One region of the Kitasatospora sp. NPDC088861 genome, then DNA from elsewhere that is predicted to be linked to it. Evidence: riboswitches for the same ligand, from Rfam matches in the RefSeq annotation. Region 1 holds a riboswitch; the other holds the start of a gene.

Region 1 (5,417 bases):
TCGGCGTCACGGACCCGGCGGACGTGGCCTGGCTGCGTGAGACGCTCACGGACCAGACGGTGCGCTGCCTTCGGCAATCCGTGCGACTGGACAACCCGGCTGCGGACGCGATCCCGCGCACGCACATCCACAACGTCGGCCCCACGCCGCCGGGCATCACCCGCCGCCCCGTCCCCCCGATCCAGCCCAACGGCTCCGCCGCGCAGGTCTGGGAGCTGCCGACCGGCCACGACTGCATGATCACCATGCCGAGGGAACTGAGTGAACTGCTCCTCAAGCTCGCCTGAGTAGTACATCGTTGACCGGAGGTGATCTCGGTCTGCGGGTCGGGCATCGGGTCGGCGTGGATCCGGGGGAGATCGGGCAACTCCGTGGTGAGCCGGCCGCGCGGGTGGGGCTTCGTCGCAGGTCAAGCTCGCTGTGGGTCTACTGCTGGTCGTCCTTGAGGGCTTCGGTCATCTGCTCGTCGATGGCCCTGATCTGGTTGCGGTAGGGGTGGAGGGTGGCTTCGATGCCGCCGCTTGGTGCTGTCGGCAGCGGGGCGGGGCACGGGCTCAAGCTTGAGCCTCGTGGTCGCGATCAGCCGTCGTGGTGGTCCGCCTGCTCCTTCCTGTGGCGTGGGAGTCGGTGGGACTCGACCGGTCGTCCGCCGGCGAGGTGCTCGGTGACGATGCGGCCGGCGACAGCCGGGTCGATCTTCCCGTACCAGATGTCGTCCGGCTGCACGCTGGCGACGGGGGCCTGGTTGCAGGGGAACTGGCACCCCGTCTGGGTGACGAGCACGTCGTCGTCGCCGAGGCCGTGCTCGGTCAGTTTCTGTACCAGGGCGCGTAGTCCCTCCTCCGCGCCCTTGGCCGCGCAACGCGGGCCGCGGCACACCAGGACCTGGTGCCGGTGGCCGGGGACTTCCTCCCAGGCCGCGGACGTGAGGCCGGGCTCCTGGCCGGTGATGGCCCTCGTCACCGCGGCCACCGCGGGGACCGCGTCCGGCGAGTCGGCGAGGCGGGTCGCGACGAGGAGTTCGGGACGGTGGCCCGCGCGCTCGCGCCACCAGTACGCCGCGATCCGCCGTAGCCAGGACTGGGCCGGGCCGGACGCCGCGAGGCGGACGCCGATCACGACCACGGTCTCGGCGCCCGCGTCGGCCAGCCTGGTCAGCTCGGCCGACAGGGAAGGGTCTGCCTGCTGCAGGAACGCGATCGAGGCCTGGTGCGACGCCGCTGTCCGGAGGAGTTCGTCACGGCGGACGGCTTCCCCCATCGACATGCCGACCAGGAGCGTGGCACTGCGGCGGGCGAGCGCGCCCGGGACGGGGCGGGTCATGGTGTTGTCCCTTCGGGGAGCAGTCCGTTCCACCGGATGTGCGGTCTGTCGTGCCGGGGGTGTCGTTCCACGGTGACGTCGACGCCGTAGACGTGCGCGATCGTCGGCGAGGTGAGCACGTCGGAGCTGGGCCCGTGGGCGACCAGTCGGCCGTCGAGCAGGACGGCGACCTCGTCGCAGTAGGCGGCGGCGAGTTCGAGGTCGTGCAGCGCGGCTACCGTGGTGATGCCCAGCCCGCGTACGGTGCCGAGGAAGCCGAGTTGGTGGCGTAGGTCGAGGTGGTTGGTGGGCTCGTCGAGCAGGAGCACGCCGGGCTCCTGCACCAGTGCCCGCGCGAGCTGGACCCGCTGCCGCTCGCCACCCGACAGCGTCGGCCAGGACCGGTCGAGCAGGTGGCCGACGTCGGCTGCGGCCACGGCTGCGGCGAACACGGACCGCTCGTGGGCGTCGGTGGCGGAGTTCGCCGGCACGGGCCAGCGGCTGCGGTGCGGCGTGCGGCCGAGATCGATGACCTGACGGACCGGCAGCGACAGCCGGGTGTCCGCCTGCTGCTCCATGAAGGCCACCTGTCGTGCTCGTCGGCGGGCCGTGAGTGCGTGGAGATCCTCTCCGTCCAGGAGGACCCGACCCTCGCTCGGCCGGGTCAGTCCGGCGACCGCGCGCAGCAAGGTGGTCTTCCCGGCGCCGTTGGGTCCGAGCAGGCCCGTGATCCGGCCGGGGGCGAACGCGAGCGAGACCGCGTCCAGCAGCGTGGCTCCGCCGATGCTCACACGAAGTCCCTCCGTGCGCAGCTCGGCGGGGGGCGTCACCGTCACTGCCCCCTCCCGTCGGCCCGCCCCTGGCGCCACAGCAGCCAGGCGAAGAAGGGCGCTCCGAGCCCGGCCGTGATGACGCCGACGGGGATCTCCCGGTCGGGGAGGACCGAGCGCGCCACGATGTCGCTGCCCACCAGGAGGGAAGCGCCCACCAGTGCCGACACGGGCAGCAGGAGGGCGTGGCGCGGGCCGCAGACGAGACGGACGACATGCGGTACGACCAGGCCGAGGAACCCGATGACGCCGGTGTGGGCGACCAGGCACGCGGTTACCAGCGCGGCGGTGGCGACGAGGACCCAACGGGTGCGCTCGACGTGGACGCCGAGGGAGCGGGCGGCGGTCTCGCCGAACGCGAAGGCGTCCAGGTCGCGGGCCGAGGAGGCCAGGACCGTGACACCGGCCAGCGCGACCGCGGTCAGGAAGACGGCGGTGGGCCACCGCACGCCGGCGACCGAGCCCAGCGTCCACTCCATGACACCGCGCGCCGCGTTGCGGTCCCCGAGGACCAGCACGACGAACGAGGTGTAGGCCCCGCACATCTGTCCCACCGCGATGCCGGCGAGCACGGTCCGGGTGGTCGGTAGCGACCGGGTGCGCGCGCCGGCCAGTGCCAGGACGACGACGGCGGCTAGCAGGGCACCGGCGAAGGCCGCCGTGGACACCGCGCCGGTGCCCACGGCGCCGGACACGCCGACGCCGAGGACGATCACGGTGACCGCGCCGGCGGCGGCTCCGTCCGAGATCCCGAGCAGGAAGGGATCGGCCAGGTCGTTCCCGGTCAGCGTCTGCAACACCGCACCGCAGACCGCGAGGCCGGCGCCGGTGGCAGCCGCTCCCAGAACCCGGGGCAGCCGCAACTGCCAGACGATCTGGTCGTCCAGCAGCGTCACGTGCGGGTTGCCCAGCCCGAGACGGCGCACCACGACGTCGATCACCGTCCGGACCGGCTCGTGTTGCGAGCCCACGGCGAGGCCGAGGAGCACGGTGGCCAGGAGCAGGGCCGCACCGATGGCCAGGGCCGCCGTCGCGCGGCCCGGACCAGGGGGCCGCGCGACGGCGGGGTGGGGCGCGGTCATGAACCCGGGTGCAGTCGGCCCAGTCCCGCGGACACCCGGGCGGCACCGTCGGCGAGCAGCACGCCGGGAGTCGACTCCGAGAACGGCACCACCACGAAAGCCTTGCGCTGTACGGCGGTGAGCTTGCTCAGCACCGGGTCGTTCTCCAAGTAGTCGATCTTGGACTGGGCCGTGTCCCAGCCGGCGTCCGCGACCACGATGGCGTCCGGGTCCGCCGCGACGACCTTCTCCCAGCTCACGTTCTGCCAGCCACCGGACAGGTCCCCGAAGACGTTGCGGGCGCCCACGGCATCGAGAACGAGTTGAGGTCCGCCGTGGCCGGCCCCGACGAACGGCGCCTTGGTGTCCGAGTCGTACCACAGGACCTTCAAGCCCTTGCCCGCGGCCGTCGCCGTGAACTCGGCCAGCTGCTGCTCCTGTTGCTGCTGGATCGCGGCGGCCCGCTCCGTGACACCGAAGACCTTGGCGACGTCGTTCAGTTCGCCCCACACCGCCTGCCAGGTCGTCGGCGGCACCTGGCTCTTGTCCGAGCAGCCGAACGGGGACAGGTACGACGGGATGCCCTGGCCGCGCAGTTCCCCCCGGGTGCCCGCGACCTTGTCGGTGAACGCGCTGGAGTAGGAGGCGTACAGGAAGTCGGGACGGGCCGCGAGGAGCTTCTCCTTCGTCGGGTAGTCCTTGGAGAGCACCGGGACGGAGTCGTAGGCAGCCTTCCACTTCTCCGGGATGGAATCGTCGAGGTAGGCGGTACCGGCCATGCGGGACTGCAGGTCGAGGGCCAGGGCCACCTCGGTGGCACCCTCGTTGAGCGTCACCAGCCGGTCGGGCGGCGCGCCGACCGTCACGGTGGTCCCGCAATTGTCGACGCTGACCGGCGCGGCAGTTCCGGTCGTCCCGCCGGACGTGGTGGGCGCGGGGGCGCCCGTGCAAGCTCCGAGCATGCCGATGAACAGGAAGGCCGCGACCGCCCGGCCGACACGTATCGGACCTGTGGGACGTACGGAACATATGGAACGGAACGGATACGGCAGACCGCTGGGCACGTGTTCTCCAAAACCCTCGTGGAACATGTAGCGCCGTGGCCGGTCTCCTGGCTTCCGCATCAACGCGCCGCGGCCGACCTTCCCGGACGGCTCTTCCAACCCGCCCAGTGGCCCTGACCGCTGGAAAAGCCGGTCAGCGAGGGCCGCGGAACTCCGCGGCAACAGTGGCGAGGGCCGCACCGGACTCAGACCGGTTTCCCGTACACCACGGCGATGGCAAGGTATCAGGCGTGGTCAGGTCGGTGCTGGCCAGCCCGTGGGATGATCGTCTGGACCGTTCCCGGGGTTGCGGGAGGGATCGGCCACGGGGCCCGGTCGGGGGTCTCAGGTGCGGGCGGCGGCGACGATCCAGTTCCTGAACTCGACGGCGTAGTGCCGCAGGTGGTGGTCCAGGACCTCGTCCGGGCACGTGACGGGGAAGTAGGGCGCCGCCACTCGGCCGGCGGGCGGAGACGCGGCTGGTCGTCGGCGTCGAGCGGATCGAGCATGCCGTCACCGACCCTGCTCGGCGGCGGAGGCACCGGGCCGTCGAAGGGGGGCCCGCGCACGCCCTCCCGCGGACCTGCGACGGGTGGTCAGGGGTGTGTTCCCCCACTTCGGGGGCAAGCGACGAGGCGGAGCGGCTCACCGAAAGGGTGTGTCGTGCCGGACAGAGCGCCACCCCTGGGGATAGTTCGTACATCACCAGCAATCACGCGGGCGACGGCCCGGCGGTCGTGCCCGCCCAGTGCCGGAGGAACGATGGACGACAAGCCGAGACGAAGGAGCAACGGCATGGCGAACGACCAGAACGACGCTACCGCGCGGCGCGACGAATCCCTCGCGGATCCGGTGGCAGGGCGGACAGGGTGGGACGAGGTCGACGCGCGGGCGGTGGACACCGTGCGGCTGCTGGCCGCCGACGCGGTGCAGAAGGTCGGCAACGGCCATCCGGGCACCGCGATGAGCCTGGCCCCACTGGCGTACCTGCTGTTCCAGAACGTCATGCGCCACGACCCCGGCGACGACCGGTGGCTGGGACGGGACCGCTTCGTGCTCTCCTGCGGCCACTCCAGCCTGACCCTCTACATCCAGCTCTACCTGGCCGGCTACGGCCTGGAACTCTCGGACCTGCAGGCTTACCGGACCTGGGGCTCCGCCACCCCCGGGCACCCCGAACA
Region 2 (5,417 bases), on a different contig from region 1:
CGGCTCGGCATCGCCGCCTGCTCCCTCGGCGGAGCGCAGGACGCTCTGGAGCGGGCCACCGGCTATCTGGCGGACCGCGAGGCGTTCGGCGCCCGGCTCCTGCACGCCCAGGCGCTGCAGTTCCGGCTCGCCGACATGGCCACGGAGCTGGAGGCGGCCAGGTCGCTGCTCTGGCGGGCCGCCTCGGCCCTGGACCGGGGGGACCCCAGGGCGCCGGAGCTGTGCGCGATGGCCAAGCGGCACGCCACCGACACCGGCTTCGAGGTCGCCAACCAGGCGCTCCAACTGCACGGCGGCTACGGCTACCTGGCCGAGTACGGCATCGAGAAGATCGTCCGCGACCTGCGGGTGCACCAGATCCTGGAAGGAACCAACGAGATCATGCGCGTCATCGTCGCCCGCGGCCTGATCGGGGCCGCGTGATGGCCGGGACCGACCTCGACGAGGTCCTGGTCCACCGCGAGGGCCGGGCGGGCCTGATCGTCCTCAACCGCCCCGCAGCCCTGAACGCCCTCACCCACGGCATGGTGCGGAGGATCTCCGAAGCGCTGGACGCGTGGGAGGAGGACGAGCGGGTCGCAACCGTGGTCATCACCGGCGCCGGTGAGCGGGCCTTCTGCGCCGGCGGCGACATCGTCGCCATCCACCGCGCCGCCACCGGCGCGGCCCCGGGCGCCGTCGAGGAGTTCTGGCGCGACGAGTACCGCCTCAACGCCCGCATCGCCCGCTACCCCAAGCCCTACGTCGCGCTCATGAGCGGCATCGTGATGGGCGGCGGGGTCGGGGTCTCCGCCCACGGCAGCGTCCGGATCGTCACCGAGACCACGCGCATCGCCATGCCCGAGGCCGGCATCGGCTTCGTCCCGGACGTGGGCGGCACCTACCTGCTCGCCCTCGCGCCCGGCGAGTCGGGTACCCACCTCGCCTTGACCGCGGGCTCCGTCGGCGCCGCGGACGCGCTGCTCTGCGGCCTCGCCGACCACTTCGTCCCGGCCGAGCGGCTGCCCGCGCTGCTGGACGACCTGGCCGAACTCCCCGTGCACGACGCCCTCGAACGGAACGTCGGGCCCGCACCGGCCGGCGTGCTGGACGGCCGGCGGGCGTGGATCGACCGCTGCTACGGGGCCGGCACCGTGGAGGAGATCCTCGACCGCCTGCGGGACAGCGGCGAACCGGAGGCCAAGGAGGCCGCGGACCGGATCGCCGCCAACTCGCCCGCCGCCGTGAAGGCCACCCTGGCGGCGCTGCGCCGGGCCCGTACCCTCGGCCCGCTGGAGGCCGTCCTCGACCAGGAGTACCGGACCTCCTGCGCGGCGCTCTCCACACCGGACCTGGCCGAGGGGATCCGCGCCCAGGTGATCGACAAGGACCGTTCCCCGCGGTGGAACCCGTCGACGCTGAGCGCCGTCGAGCCCGCCGCGGTGGCCCGCTACTTCGCCCCGCTCGGCGACCGGGAACTCGGCCTGGCCCCCACCACACCCCTGGAGCGCTGGTGACCCGCCGCAACGGAGTCAACGGATTCAACGGAGTCATCGGATTCATCGGCCTCGGCAACATGGGCGGCCCGATGGCCGCCAACCTCGCCGAGGCCGGGCACACCGTGACCGGCTACGACCTGGCACCCGAGGCGCTGCGGCGGGCGGAGGAGGGCGGCGTCCGTCCGGCGCGGTCCGCGACCGAGGCGGTGCGGGAGGCCGACGTCGTCATCAGCATGCTGCCGGCCGGCCGGCACGTGCTGGCCGCCTACGCGGACCTGCTGCCCGCCGCCCGCCCGGGAACGCTCTTCGTCGACTGCTCCACGATCGACGTCGCGGACGCCCGGGCGGCGCACGACCTGGCCGTGACCGCCGGGCACCGGGCAGTGGACGCGCCGGTCTCCGGCGGGGTGGTCGGTGCCACGGCCGCGAGCCTCACCTTCATGGTCGGAGCCGCCGAGCCGGACTTCGAGGCGGCCCGACCGGTGCTGGAGGCGATGGGCCGCAAGGTCGTGCACTGCGGATCCCCCGGAGCGGGGCAGGCCGCGAAGATCTGCAACAACATGATCCTGGGCATCTCGATGATCGCGGTCAGCGAGGCCTTCGTGCTCGGAGAGAGCCTCGGGCTCAGCCACCAGGCCCTCTACGACGTCGCCTCGACCGCCTCCGGCCAGTGCTGGGCGCTCACCACCAACTGCCCCGTCCCCGGGCCGGTGCCGACCAGCCCGGCCAACCGCGACTACGCGGCCGGGTTCGCCGCCGCCCTGATGGCCAAGGACCTCGGACTCGCCGCCGGGGCCGCCGACGCCGCGGGCCTGCCCACGGACCTCGGACGCAGGGCGGCACAGCTGTACGCGGACTTCGCTCAGGCCGACGGGGGCGCCGGCCTGGACTTCTCGGCGATCATCACCACCCTGCGGGAGGACGGCAAGTGACCGGCTACGAGACGATCCTGGTCGAGCGCAAGGGCCGGGTGGGGCTGATCACGCTCGACCGGCCCAAGGTGCTGAACGCGCTCAACACCCTGCTGATGAACGAAGTCGTGCAGGCGGCAACGGAGTTCGACCGTGACCCGGAGATCGGCGCGCTGGTGATCACCGGCTCCGAGAAGGCCTTCGCGGCCGGCGCCGACATCAAGGAGATGCAGTCGCTCGACTTCGTCGACGCCTACCTCGGCGACTGGTTCGCCGCCTGGGACCGCTTCGCCGCGCTGCGCAAGCCGGTGGTGGCGGCGGTGGCGGGCTACGCGCTGGGCGGCGGCTGCGAGCTGGCGATGCTGTGCGACGTCCTCCTGGCGGCGGACACCGCGAAGTTCGGGCAGCCGGAGATCAAGCTCGGCGTGATCCCCGGCATCGGCGGCTCGCAGCGGCTGACCCGGGCGGTCGGCAAGGCGAAGGCGATGGAACTCTGTCTGACCGGCCGGATGATGGGCGCCGAGGAGGCCGAGCGGGCCGGCCTGGTCTCCCGCATCGTCCCGGCGGGCCAACTGCAGGCCGAGGCCCTGGCGGTGGCCGAGACGATCGCGGCGATGTCCACCCCGGCGGCCGTCATGCTCAAGGAGAGCGTCAACCGCTCGTACGAGACCACGCTCGCCGAGGGCGTCCGCTTCGAACGGCGACTGTTCCACGCCACGTTCGCCACGGCGGACCAGAAGGAGGGCATGGCGGCCTTCGCCGAGAAGCGCCCACCGGAGTTCCTTCACCGCTGACGGTCCGAGCGGTTCGCGGCGCGATGTGGCGCGATGCGGCGGACGATCCCTTGACCGGGACTTCTCCGTCTCGCCATGATGGGCCGTCATGTTGTGACTCCGCCGCTGGGGGAAGTCCGGTTCGAATCCGGCGCTGACCCGCAACGGTAGGCCGCCGATCCGATGTCGGCGGCGAGCCCGAGTACCCGGCGGCGGAGGTGTGTCGTCCCCTCCTCCCGTCGTGGTCTGCGGGCCGGAGCTCCGAGGGCTGCCCGGCTTGTTGCCGCCGTCCTCCGGGCCCCTGCGTGCGGGCCCGGAAAGGCCCACCGTGTCCTCGTTCCGACGCCCCCTGCGCCTCTTCGCGATACCCGCGCTCGCCCTCGCCACCGTCCTCCCGGCGGCCGCTGCCGCCCACGCGGCACCTGCCGCCGCGACTTCGTCCCCGACGGTCCGCCCCGACGCCGCCGCGGGCGGCTGGCTCGCCCGCCAACTCGTCGACGGCGACCACTTCGAGTCCGTCTTCAACGGGACCGCCTACCCCGACCAGGGCCTGACCATCGACGCCGTGCTGGCCTTCGCCGCCTCGCACAGCTCCGACCAGGCCGCCACGAAGGCCACCGCCTGGCTGGCCAAGCCCGAGGTCATCAGCGGCTACCTCGGCGACGGCACCACCGAGGCCTACGCGGGCGCGACCGCCAAGCTGCTGCTCGCCGTCGAGGTGCGCGGCGGGAACCCGACGGCCTTCGGCGGCGTCGACCTGCCGGCCCGCCTGCGCTCGCTCCAGACCGCCGAGGGCCGGTTCTCCGACCGCTCGCAGTGGGGCGACTACAGCAACGCCTTCGGCCAGTCCCTGGCCGTGATCGCCCTGCACCGCACGGCCGGTGGGGCCCCGGCGACGGCCGTCGACTTCCTCGCCAACAGCCAGTGCGCGGACGGCGGGTACCCGGTCGCCTTCGGCCAGGCCACCTGCGCCAGCGACCCGGACGCCACCGCGCTCGCCGCCCAGGCCCTCGCCGCGACCGGCCGCACCGCCAAGGCCGACGCCGGACTCGGCTGGCTGACTGCCCACCAGAACGCCGACGGCGGCTTCTCGGCCGCCGGGGCCGCCGCGTCCAACGCCAACACCACCGGCCTCGCCACGCAGGCGCTGCTGGCCGGCGGACGCTTCGGGGCCGGCCTCAAGGGCTGGAGCAGCCTGGTCAAGCTCCAGCAGGGCTGCGCCACGGACCCGGGCGTGCGCGGGGCGGTCGCCTACGACGCGACCGGCTTCAACCCGGCCACCGGCGCCCGGGCCACGGCGCAGGCCGTCCTCGGCCTCGCGGGCACCCCGCTGGCCACCCTCTCCGCCGCCGGTGCCCGCCCGGACGCGCCCGTGCCGGCCTGCCCGGCGACCACCCGCTGACCCCGCGAGGAGAGCTCCGATGACCGACACCATGGCGCCCGCGCGCCCGGCCCGCCGCACCCTCGGGTCGATCGCCGCCGCCGCTGCCCTCACCGCCGGACTGCTCGGCGCCTCCGTCGTCCAGGCCCCGCAGGCGCGGGCCGCCGCCTGCGACGGCACCACCGGCGTCACCGTCGTGGTCGACTTCACCGCCGTCGGCGGTGGCATCCAGACCGGCTGCGCACCCGGCGACCCGGCCAGCGGCCTGGCCGCGCTGACCGGCGCCGGGTTCGCGTACACCTTCCACCCGCGCTACCCGGGCTTCGTCTGCACCATCAACGCCCTGCCGACGACCTGCGCCAACCCCACCGGCAGCGCCTACTGGTCGTACTGGCACGCCCAGCACGGCGGCCCCTGGTCGTACAGCAACCTCGGCGCGGGCAGCTACAACCCGGCGCCCGGCGACGTCGAGGGCTGGTCCTTCGGCGCCGGCGCCCAGCCGGGCGTCACCGCGCCCTGACCTCCGGAGACACCCCGGTGCCCCGGCCCCTCCGGAAGGGGGGCCGGGGCACCGGCGGTTCAGAGTTCAGACGGTGCGGGACGTTCGGCGCCGCCGGGCGAGCTGTTCGGTCAGCAGCTGTGCGAGCGGCCCCGCGCGCCGGGGTCGGTGCGCGGGGCCGCTGTGGGTCATCGGGTGGTTCAGCAGTGGGGCAGGCCGGGCACGTTGTGGAACATCGCCGCGCCGTCCACGTAGGGTGCGAACGTCCAGGAGGACCCCGAGGGGGTGACCACACCGTACTGGTACACCCACGTGGTGTGGTACCAGACGTCGCCGTCATTGCCGACGTTCCCGCCGGCCACCCAACAGTCCGCC

What was found. Region 1 has a riboswitch for cobalamin ahead of ACIP37_RS30550 (ABC transporter substrate-binding protein). Riboswitches for the same ligand answer to the same signal wherever they lie in the genome.
Region 2: another riboswitch for cobalamin. It lies ahead of ACIP37_RS20235 (peptidase); the one in region 1 lies ahead of ACIP37_RS30550 (ABC transporter substrate-binding protein).

What each region holds. Positions count from the first base shown of each region.
Region 1 covers NZ_JBIVJF010000026.1:34,188-39,604, forward strand. The annotation lists gene ACIP37_RS30525 (alpha/beta fold hydrolase) at 1-287, shown strand, start outside; gene ACIP37_RS30530 (hypothetical protein) at 427-558, opposite strand; gene ACIP37_RS30535 ((2Fe-2S) ferredoxin domain-containing protein) at 580-1,323, opposite strand; gene ACIP37_RS30540 (ABC transporter ATP-binding protein) at 1,320-2,093, opposite strand; gene ACIP37_RS30545 (iron chelate uptake ABC transporter family permease subunit) at 2,135-3,214, opposite strand; gene ACIP37_RS30550 (ABC transporter substrate-binding protein) at 3,211-4,155, opposite strand; cobalamin riboswitch at 4,277-4,482, opposite strand; gene tkt (transketolase) at 5,032-5,417, shown strand, end outside.
Region 2 covers NZ_JBIVJF010000011.1:107,671-113,087, reverse strand. The annotation lists gene ACIP37_RS20255 (acyl-CoA dehydrogenase family protein) at 1-423, shown strand, start outside; gene ACIP37_RS20250 (enoyl-CoA hydratase/isomerase family protein) at 423-1,496, shown strand; gene mmsB (3-hydroxyisobutyrate dehydrogenase) at 1,493-2,410, shown strand; gene ACIP37_RS20240 (enoyl-CoA hydratase) at 2,407-3,183, shown strand; cobalamin riboswitch at 3,270-3,391, shown strand; gene ACIP37_RS20235 (peptidase) at 3,491-4,564, shown strand; gene ACIP37_RS20230 (flagellar hook-length control protein FliK) at 4,584-5,063, shown strand; gene ACIP37_RS20225 (hypothetical protein) at 5,243-5,417, opposite strand, start outside.